DNA from 2 places in the Cohnella sp. genome. Region 2 is predicted to be linked to the other one. Evidence: riboswitches for the same ligand, from Rfam matches in the RefSeq annotation. Region 2 holds a riboswitch; the other holds the start of a gene.
The links. A riboswitch is a leader RNA that binds a small molecule or an ion and turns the genes downstream of it on or off. The one in region 2 is predicted to bind cyclic di-GMP.
Positions count from the first base shown of each region.

Region 1: it holds a riboswitch for cyclic di-GMP, as region 2 does, so the genes downstream of both, ACESLM_RS26455 (PilZ domain-containing protein) here and ACESLM_RS01175 (transglutaminase-like domain-containing protein) in region 2, are expected to answer to the same signal.

Region 1 is NZ_JBEPYQ010000110.1:12,784-18,306, forward strand. It holds gene uptA (undecaprenyl phosphate transporter UptA) at 1-432, opposite strand, end outside; gene ACESLM_RS26440 (cupredoxin domain-containing protein) at 627-1,082, shown strand; gene ACESLM_RS26445 (dehydrogenase) at 1,143-1,454, shown strand; gene ACESLM_RS26450 (hypothetical protein) at 1,531-1,896, opposite strand; gene ACESLM_RS26455 (PilZ domain-containing protein) at 2,026-2,721, opposite strand; cyclic di-GMP riboswitch class I at 2,826-2,912, opposite strand; gene ACESLM_RS26460 (histidine kinase N-terminal 7TM domain-containing diguanylate cyclase) at 2,997-4,652, opposite strand; gene ACESLM_RS26465 (class I SAM-dependent methyltransferase) at 4,830-5,523, opposite strand, start outside.
Region 2 is NZ_JBEPYQ010000002.1:96,555-102,077, forward strand. It holds gene ACESLM_RS01165 (NAD-dependent epimerase/dehydratase family protein) at 1-1,796, opposite strand, end outside; gene ACESLM_RS01170 (class D sortase) at 2,193-2,885, shown strand; gene ACESLM_RS01175 (transglutaminase-like domain-containing protein) at 2,974-3,789, opposite strand; cyclic di-GMP riboswitch class I at 3,804-3,889, opposite strand; cyclic di-GMP riboswitch class I at 3,924-4,011, opposite strand; gene ACESLM_RS01180 (collagen binding domain-containing protein) at 4,146-5,523, opposite strand, start outside.

The DNA.
Region 1 (5,523 bases), on a different contig from region 2:
CGCAGTTAGCCAGGTAAATTGCCACAGATTCATTCTGGCCATTCCAGCCGGAATAGAAACCGCTTGGCGCATGACCGGCACGAAACGGCCCGTAAACACGATCATAGGCCCGTATTTCTCGAACCATTTTTCCGCAAGATCGATATGCTTGGCCTTCAAGTGCAAGTACTTGCCGAACTTGTCCAGAAACGGCCTTCCCCCGTAGCGGCCGATCGCATAGAGCAGCCACTGCTGCAAAATGGCGCCGATCGTCCCGCAAATAACGGCAACCGGGAAAGAGATAATGTCCTGATAGACGAGATATCCCGCGTACCCCAATACGATTTCGCTCGGAATGACTTCGATCGCCAATCCGATAATAATGCCCCAGTACCCTAAACTCTCGACCCAGGCCAACAATTGCGACAACCATTCGTGCAGCGTATCCATCATCGTTTACAACCTGCCTTTTTCCCCATTGATAGAGACCTTCTGCCCCTCCGTCAGCCGTCTTCATTCTAGCACAGGCTCGCGGCTTCCTTCCAGTTATACGGAGCTCGGGCAAAATCGTTGCAGGCTTGTCATGAGAGGACGGGCCTACGCATAGACTTCGATTAGGTGGACAAAGTTGAAGAGGAGAGAGCGGAATGAATAAAATCGTCATTCTTAACCGTAAGAAAATCCAGCTGTACGCGGTCATCGCGGCCGTCGTTATTCTGGCCGGCGCCTATATCGGCTGGCAGCAATCGAAACCCGCCTTGGCTCCTGCGGGCGGCGTAGCGACCAAGCAAGTCCTGCATCTGACGACGGGCGAATTCACGGCTCAAGGAGACAACGGCAAGAAGCTGGAAACGTACCTGTTCTACCCGGGCACGGTCGTCGCCAAAAAAGGCGTCCCCGTCGAGCTCCGGATTACCGGCATCAACGGCCAGTCCCATCCGTTCGTAATCGAAGGCCTCGACATCAAGGGCAACATCAGCAAAGGCAAGACGACCGTCGTCAGCTTCACCCCGAAGGAAGCCGGCATCTACTCCATCGTCTGCCAGACGCACGCCGATCCGAAAACCGGCGGGCCGATGGTCGGCTATCTCGTTATTCAGTAACTCGCGGTGACCTCCCCTTCCTCCCCCGCATAGGGTATGGAAGAGAGGCAGGTGTACCCGATGAAAATGTTCCAGGAAAAGCACTCCTCCCCGCTGCCTACGCCGCGCGGCATTCGCCGGGCATGCTCGAACGAGCTGTACCGGACCGTCAAAAGGCTGAAGCAGCACGTCCCCGCCCCGCTCGTCCGGGAAGCCGAGGAGCTGTACTTCAAGCGGGTAATCGGCAACCTGATGTGGATCTCGGAAAACAAGAGCAATCGCAAAAAGCTGGCCGATTGGTGGGAAGAGGAAGTCAGCGGCGACATTGCCGAGCTGTGGAACGTCGATCGGACGAAGCTGACAAAAGCTTTCCGGGAAGCGTTCGGCGGATAAAGAAATGGGTTGGGCGCCGCCGATTTCGGCTGAGCCCAACCCTGCTTCATTTCCTCGGCCCGGCCTTCCATTCCGATCAGCCGATAATCGCGAACGTCTGCACTCCTGCCGGAATCGTGCGGGTACGAAACAGAACCCCATTATTGTTAAAGACGCGCAGCGTATAGGCGACATTGGTCAAAGTGCGAATGTTATTAAAGCGAACGACTCCGAACCGGTCGAAGTTGGCCGCGTCGACCAGTTGCCCGCCGCGGAAAACCCGGGCAAAAAAGCCCGTCGTGTCGAAAGGAACGCCGGTGCTCTGCACCCATACGACCGTAAGCCGGCTAAACGTCTGGCCGCTGTTGCCGGTGCGCGCAATTTGTGCGGGAACCGTATTCGTCTTCAACACTTTGGATCGCTTGGAATCCCTTTTCGGGGGCTTCGGATAGCGAATGGCCATTAAGGATATCCCTCCTTCTTGCCGTTTACCCCCAATCTATGCCGGAGTCGCAAACGGCTAAACGGACACCCTCCCATCGCCTCGTCCATATTCGCAGATTTCCTCGAATATCCCGTATTCCGTTCTCCCTTAACGTTTCTTGCTCAGACTACGGCGCGTATTCGCGTTCTTCTGCACCTGATGGCGCAAAATAAGCGCGCGCAGAGGACGCAGCATCTCCGGTTCGAGAACGTGCATCTTGGCCCCGCAATGCATCCGGTTCTCCTGCCGCTCGCGGCGCACGATCTCCAGCTCGCAGTCGAACGAGATTCCGATCTCAACCGTCGCCCTGAGCCTCGACTTCGTCGCGAAATGCGGCGCGTCCAGACCCGAGAAACTGATCCCGGATATGCTGATATCATGAATCGTGAGGCCGTCGGAATCGCCGATCTCCCGATCCTCTCCGGAACTGCCCAGCACTCGGACGATCTGGACCTTCCCTTCGATCTCGACCCGCGGCTGTTCCCTTCTTTCCTTGAATCGCTTTTGCAGCTCGGGAGGCTGCAAGAGCGCAATCGCTCCTTCGTACTTGGCGAATACAATCGAGGACATCGATTGTATTCCCGCGGGCGAATACACGGTCATCTTTACCGTTTCCCCTAGCTCGAACTGTTCGAATTCCGGAAGCTCAACCTCGAACAATTCTCCCTCCACGTGGGTCATAACGCCCGTCGTCACGAAATTTTTCCCTTCCACGACGGTCCGGCAGTGCAACAGCACGTTTAAGGGAAGCAAATCTTTGTCCAGATCGGATAATGCGGCTCTGTTGTCTCCGGTATGCGCCATCTCCGCCCAACCACCTTCCTGACTGCTTGACTTCTATACGAAAAAAAACAGGCAACCCCTCTATGGGAGCAGCCCGTTTCGCCTGAATCATCCATGTAGGGACTATCGGCAGCCAGGCTGTCATCGTCCTCGGGACATTAGACCCTGTAGCTTTGCGTCCTTGCTTTTCAGCAAGTTTGCCTTTATCCAAATCCGTCTTCTAATGGAACGATTGTACCATATTCGGCATCTTTTCGTCATATGTTTTTTTGCCGATCCGCCGGGGCGCCAGCCCGTCAGCGAGCCATGACGACGCGGTTTCTTCCCTCGTTCTTGGCTTTGTACAGAGCGGAGTCCGCGCTGGAGAACACCTCTCGCAAATATTCCTTCGGATCGTTGAACTTCAAGCTCTCGCTGGACTCGGACAGCACGCCCATGCTGATCGTGACGCCGACCTTGTCCGCGCCGGCTTCCACCTGGTTCTCTCCGACGGCGAGCATGATTCTCTCCGCCAGCAGCTCCGCTTGCTCCCGGTTCGTATGCGGCAGGTACACGGTGAACTCTTCTCCTCCGTACCTCGCCAGAATATCCGTTCTCCGCAGCATGGAACGAACGATTTCGGCCGTGCTGCGCAGCACCTCATCGCCGACAAGATGACCGTATTTGTCGTTGATTTGCTTGAAATGGTCGATATCGAACAGGAAGATGGCGAACGGAATTTGATACCTCATGTTCAGCAGCACTTCATGCTCCAACTGCTGCATCAGATATCTCCGGTTAAAGCAGCCGGTCAACCCGTCGGTGACGGCCATCTGCTCCAGCTTCTGATTGACGCGGAACAGCTCTTCCTGGATCGTGATCAGTTCCAGATTGCGCTCGTGCAGCGCCTCGTTCTTGCGATTCATCTCCACGACCAGCTTGCGCAGCTCCGAGACGTCGTGGAAAGTAATGATCCTTCCCAGCAGCGTTTTGCGGCTGTCCAGGACGGGAGAGATTTGGATCGATACGTGTCTGCCCGACGAATCCTGAAGCGAGAACTCCATCTGCAGCTTCTCGTGGGGATGATGATTGTAGCGGTACAGAAATTCGTAGACTTCCCCCTGCACCTGCAGAGGAGCCAGGAACTTCTCCATCTCGAACGTCTCGCCTTTCGTCACCTGCACGAGAGGGGACGCCCCCCGATTCACTTCCAGCACTTTGCCGTTCTCGTCCACGACGATGACTCCGGTCGTCATATGCTCGAAAATATCCCGCTGCGCCATGCTCAAAATATCGAACATGCCGAATCGATAGATTGCGATAACGAAGCACAGATCGGAGAGCAGAATGCCCAGCGCGAGCAAGCCCGGCACGACCGGCAGCCACTCTACGAGAAGCACGTTGACGAATACGTCCAGCAGGCCGAGTCCCGTCAGCACGAACATTCCGATTAAAGCGGTTGCAAGCTGCTTGCGTTGGTTTACGGACGTTACCGACTTCAAAGCGTGGAACATATTCAACAGAGCGACGAAGAAATAGGCGAATTGGACGAGCACGAGCAGCCAAAACAAAGGACCGTAGTCCCGGTCCGTGTAGCTGTCGACCACCGGGGCCATGAACAGCCTGTTCGGGTTCCACATGGCGGCCGCGATGCACAGTGCCGCGGGAGTAATGTACAGCAGAATGCGTCCGCCCTTCAGCTGGGCCGACTTGCTCGTGAGGAAGAAGACGAAGAATAACCAGCCGGGACCAAGCATCCCCATGGCTACGAAGGATAAGTTGATAAAAAACAGCTGAACGCCCGGGAAATCCGTCAGCTTAACCGCGAACTGCCCAAGCGGCCACAGCATCATGACAAAATGAAAAGCCAAATACACTTTATGCGTCGTCGTAATTCTATTAACGGCAATCACGCCGACGAATAATAGAAAGAGCATCAGAAAAAGGATAAAATCAATCCATTGGACTCCCAAGGCATTCACCTTTTCATAAAGGGGCTTGAATAAAAAAATGCGGCAGGCATGTTTGATTTTACCATATCGCCGCTTTTTCCGACAACCGAATATCCACCGAAAGCCTTTATTTTATATATTTTTTATATATTTTCAAGGACTTTTTTACTTATTTTTATGAGACTTTAGTCGTATTACTTAAATTTTCCTGTCCATAAACGGAGAAACGGACAAAAAGTCCCGAAAACGCTCGTATTCGGAACGGAGATTTTCGACGTCTTGCTTGCCGCGGGCTTTGACCGCTCGGATCAGCAAATTTTTCGGCGTGTGCTCCAGATCGATGAACTCGAGCAGCTGCGTGCGGTAGCCGGCAAGCTCCAGCAAATTCGCCCGGATCGCGTCCGTCGCGAGCGCCGCGAACCGCTCCTTCAGAATGCCATGCTTCAGCAAAGGCTGCAGCACCGGCTGGGAAATTTGGCGGAACAGCTCGTGCTGGCAGCAGGGAACGGACAGAATGACGCTGGCCCCCCACCCGATCGCCTTCAGCAGCGCGGCGTCCGTTGCCGTGTCGCAGGCATGCAGGGTAACGACCATATCGACCGACTCCCGCTCCTCGAAATCCGAGATGTCCCCTACGGCGAACGTCAGATCGCTCCAGCCGAGCTCGGAGGCGAGCTTGGCGCAATCCGCGATAACGTCCTTCTTCAGGTCCAGCCCGAAGATGCGGACGGACATCCCCAGCTTGATCGCCAAATAGTGATAGAGCGCGAAGGTCAAATACGATTTTCCGCAGCCGAAGTCCACGATGTGCAGCGGCTTGTCCTTGGGCAGCTCGGGCGCCGCGTCGGCCACCATCTCGAGAAAACGGTTGATCTGCCGGAATTTATCGTAC
Region 2 (5,523 bases):
TTTTGCTGGTACAAGGAGAAGCTTTCGAATTTCATGCCGTCAATGGCAATAACCGCAGCAACCCGGTTTTGATGATAGAGCGGGACGGCCATTAGCGGCATGCCCTGCTCAAGATGCTTATTCATGTAGATTTGCCCGTCCTGCAGCATGATCTGCAGGTAGCTAAAATCCGATACCCGCAAGGACTTGTCCAGCGATTCCGCATCATAGCCCGAGCTCGCCAGCAGACGGAGAAAGTTTTGATGCTTGTTCAGGCGATAGATGGCAACCTTCTCGACGCGCATAATCGATTTGACAACGTTAACGGCGGAGTTGAAGACCGTTTCCGGCTCCAAGCTCTCAAGCTCTTTCGTCGCATAATAGATTTTGCCGTAGCTGTCGCCCGCGTTCATGATGCGGAGTTGAAGCTCGTCCTTAACTTCGCGCACTTCTTTGTAGATATCTTCCAGAAATTCATAGCGTTCTGTAGCTTCGGCTGCTTTTCGTTCCTGCTGTGCGATACGCACGTTTTTTCGCTGTATCGCATAACCGACGACAAGTCCGATAAACAGATAGATCGCTATGCTGAAAAAGAAATCGGTGTCGTAGGTGAGCGACACAGGGTCTCTGCCTGCCTGCAGTTCTTGGTAGGTTAGCAAGCTGACCGACAACGCAACGGCCAGCAGCGCCTGGCGATTGCCGTATAAAATGCCAATGATCGTTATGTAAAACAGCTTGACATCGATAACGCCGTACATGTTGCTCACGATGCTCAGGCTCAGCCAGGCGGTTAACGCAAAGGCCAGCGCATTTTCAAGCGTCGGCATTAGCCACTTCGGCATTTTCGGACGGCCTTGTTTCGGCGCCAGTTCTGCCGCAGCAGATGCCGCGGTCTCATTTTGCCCGATTTGGCTGACGAAATAAGCGTACGTGCGCTCCAAGCCTTCTTTAAGACTGTAGAGCGGCGACCAGTCCAAATCTCGCATGATGGACGTATTGTCCAGATGCGAATGCCGGATATCTTGCTGACGGGGCGGTTGGTTCTGAACCTGCAAATCCGGGCGGATTTCAGAAAGATATCGGATAATGTCGTTGACGGAGTCCGGGCGGTTCACGGAAAGATTGTAAATGCCCGTGTGCGGCGAATTTACGCTGCGATACAGCGCGTCGGCCAAATCCTCGACATAGATGAAATCCCTTGTTTGCTCGCCGTCGCCAAACACCTGCAAGGGCTTGCCTTGCAGCATGTTGTTTATAAAGATCGAGATGACCCCGCCCTCGCCTCCGGAATTTTGCCGGGGTCCGTACACATTGGAGAAACGAAAGCCGATTGTCGACAAGCCGTACAGCCCCTGCCATTTTTCCGCGTAGAGCTCGTTGACGTATTTGCTTATCCCGTAAGGCGCAATCGGGTCCGCGCTTTTCGTTTCCTGATGCGGCAAAGCTTCGCTGAGACCGTATACGGCGGCCGATGACGCGTAAATAAACCGCTTAACCCCGTACTTGACCGATAGGTCCAGCATATTGACCGTCCCCAGCACATTGGAGTCTGTATCAAGTTGGGGATTGACAACGGATTTGCTGACGCTGATCTGGGCCGCGAGATGCACAACGGTATCAAAACGATACGCCCGGAAGATCTCTTCGCATTTGGGATCTGTCACATCCAGCGTATAACCGCGATGCTTGATTTGTACATTCGCTTTATTTCCGGTCGACAGGTTGTCGATGATAAATACTTCGTAGCCTTCCTTGAAAAACCGGTCCGCGACATGGGAGCCAATGAACCCATAACCACCCGTTATTAACACTTTCATTCCATCATCACTTCCTGAATAAGAAAAATTTTATCCTAATTTGTAGCCAAATTATCTTAACAGAGACCACATTTTGGATGCCAGCTATACGAAAAGTATCATAACATGTCTAAACTTGCCAGTCGACACATTTATTGTTGTTGAATGGCTGAATTAATTTCGACATTCCATTCAAACTAGCATAATAGCATGAAGCGCTAAACAATTTCTGAACAATCACGATCTGCTCCCCCGGAGCAGGCAATTGGTAGATGCCTCTTTCAGTGCCCTTGAAGCGAACTATACACTTGGTGCATAACGTTTGAACCCGCCATTTTGTACAGTTTTTGTTCAGTACGATAGTTTATTATTTCAGCTTGAAGGTATTACGTATAGTTAAAGGCAGATGGTAAATCTATGAAACTAACCGGAACAACCGTCACGAAAATCGCTTCCTACGTTTTGATCGCCGCCGGACTTACAGTGCTGGCCTTTCCATTCGTTCGCGAGTATGTTCAAGACCGAGAGCAGCAGCGAATATTGCAAGAGTTGGAGCAATCTTTGTCATCCGGCGATCTCGTTCGCTCGTACAATATTCAAGCAGAATACAGCCGCCTCTCCAACGTGCTTGACGAAGGGCTAGAGCAAGCAGCAATGAAAGCGGAAGCGTCCGAATCTCCCGAGGATTCTCAAGAGTCTATGGACGACAAAACGATCGCCATCATTCAGATCGACAAAATCGATCTGAAGCTGCCGATTCTCGAAGGAGCAACCGCGAAAAACATGAAGGTCGGAGCGGGTCATATGACGGAAACTGCGCCGCTCGGGGAAATTGGCAATTCAGCTGTCGCCGCTCATCGGGCTCGTACGAAAGGCCGGATGTTCAACCGGCTTGACGAGATGGAAGTCGGCGACCGGATCGACATTCGGATGAGAAACAGCAGCGTCGCCTACCAGGTAACGGATATTAAAGTCGTCCTCCCTACCGATCTATCCGTACTGAAAAGCGATGGAGACAAAGCCGTTCTTACTTTGATTACCTGCGATCCGTTGGTGAATCCGACGCACCGGCTTATCGTTCATGCCGAGAAAATCGAGGATCAGGGATGAACCCCAGCCTGACGCGCAAGCGGTTATAGCTGTAAACACGAAAAAACGGCCAGAATCGTCAATAGATTCTGGCCGTTTCGATGTTCGATTAATAGTATTTGACTGCCGAATAATCGCTTGCCTTCTTGCCGAACGACACCTTCTTGTCGCCCTTGCTTAGCCCCGCGTCCACGGTCGTGTCCACGACGACCCATTTCCCGTTCAAGTATACCTCGTTCCAAGCATGGTACTCGTCGACCAAGTTCGTCGTGCCCATCGCCAGCTTGGCCGGAATCCCTGCGCTTCTCAGCATGGCCGCATAGAGCGTAGCGTAGCCGTAGCAGATCGCTTTGCCCGACGCCAATGTACCGTCAATGTCGGGAACATAATCCGATGTCACCTTGCGGGCCAACTCTTTATCGTAGCTTACGTTGCGAATTATATAATCGTAGATCGCTTTCGCCTTCTGTTCGTCGGTCGCAGCGAGCGCCGTCAACTCCTTGGCCTTGGCTAGCGCCTTGTCGGCGTCCTGCCAAGCGATCGCCTGCGTGGAATTCAAGTAAATGTCCGACGTCTTCGTTACGGTTACGTTGACCTTCTCCGCCAGATTCACGCGATACTTTTTGCCGGTTACGTGCTCGAGCACCGCAATCTCGTATTGCCCGTTCCCCATCTGCAGCGGCAGCCACAACGTCTGTCCGTCGGAAGAGGCGCTTAGCGTGTAAATATAACTGGCGCTCCCTTTCGATATTTTCGCTTTCGTGTCCACTGTCGGTTTGCTCGTCAACCGAATGCCGATCGTACCCTTTTCCAATTTGGAAGTGTCCAAAGTCGCTTTGCTCGTCCCTGTGCTCGCGGATGCAAGAGCAGGAATCGAGGCGAAGAGAACAAGAAACGCCAACAACAATTTTGCGGATTTAAGCATGCCATATGGCTCCTTTCGATAGCTGGCTGTCATCCTTCGAGGAAGGGAAGACCCTTTAGCTTTGCGTCGCTGCCTTTCGGCAGGTTTGCCTTTATCGTGAAGCTTGTCCAAATAAAACAAAAAAAGCCTAGTCTTTCGGTAGCTGGCTGTCATCCTTCCGGTGGAAGGGAAGACCCTCTAGCTTTGCGTCACTGTCTTTCGACAGGTTTGCCGTTATCGAGCTTGCTTTCTATGAAAATTATAGCGAAATTTCGACGAAAGCACAAGGAAAAACCTGCCAGATTGACCGGCAGGTTTAGTTTTTTTCTCTCTATGAAATTCTATCTGTCTTTATTTATCTATCTCTATCTCTCTATCTATTCTTTCTTCATTCGAAAAATACGATTGCGGTACATGATGAATGCACCTGCCGCAATGAGGGCCAGGCCGGCAAGCTGAAGCGGCAGCGGGCTTTCTTCCCCGGTTTTCGGCAATGTTTTGGTCGGAGTTTTGCCTCCGTCGTTAACCCCGCCGCGCGGAACGTCGTCCACGTCGATCTCGACGAGAATTTCCTGTTCATTGCCTTCCGAGTCGGTCACGATGATGGTAAAGGAATCTTTGCCTTTGTAGTCTTTGTCCGGCGTATACTTCCATTTGCCATCCGGCGTGATCGTTACCGTGCCGTGCTTCGGCTCTTCTCCGACTTTAACTTTGCCGCCTTTGGGAACTTCCGTTGTTCCTTCAACCGGCTTGTCGTTCGTCGTTTTCTCTTTTACTTTCTCTCCTGGCTTGCTAGGCTCCTCCGTTTCTGTCGGCTCCGTCGGTTTCGGAGTTTCGGTAGGCTCAGGAGTTTCGGTAGGTTTCGGAGACTCGGTCGGCTTCGGAGACTCAGTCGGTTTCGGCTCCTCCGTCGGCTTCGGCGTCTCCGATGGTCCCGGACCAGGCGCACAACATCCGCCCGAGCTCGGGATTCTCTCGTTTGTTTTTTCCACCAGGACCGTTGCCGTTTGCGTTGTCGTAATCTCGAATTCTACCGGATCGGTATTCAGACGATAGTCGTAAGGCGCTTGAATTTCGATCAGGCGATATTTGTTTGGTTCGAGTTCATCCAGGAACAACTCACCGTTCGCACCCGTCGTCAGCTGCGCCGGAGTCAACCCTGTCACGCGCTCATAAATCTCGTTGCCCTGAAGATCGAAGTTGAGTGTAGAACGCCACAGTTCGAACACAGCGCCGCTGAGAAGCTGCGACTTGGACGCATTATACTTCACCAGTCTGACCGAACGAATATGCTCCTTGTTCTCGATAATCAACGAAGTGTTCTCCTGATGAATCGATACTTTCGTATTTGGATTCTCGATGACGAAGCCTTCCGCTTTCGTTTCTACTATCGTGTACAAACCGTAAGGCAGGTTTGTAAACTCGACTACTCCATTAACGTCCGTCGTTTTCGTATCCACGAGTACGTTTTGGTCGTTCCACAACTCGAACTCTACATCTTTAAGCTTCAGATTATCCGGATCCTTGGCGTTCACTTTGGTGACGGTTAACTTTCCGTCGGATCCTCTCACGTTAGGATGTGTTTTCGTAACAATCTGTGTCTGATTGGCGACAATTTCAATCGGAATCGGCGTCGGGTCGAGTGTATAGAACAACGGCGCCTCCGTTTCGATCAGCGTGTAGGTGCCCGCCGGAAGATTACCTTTGCCCAATCGCCCATCTACCGTAACCAAGTTGTCGTCGATGACCGTGTTG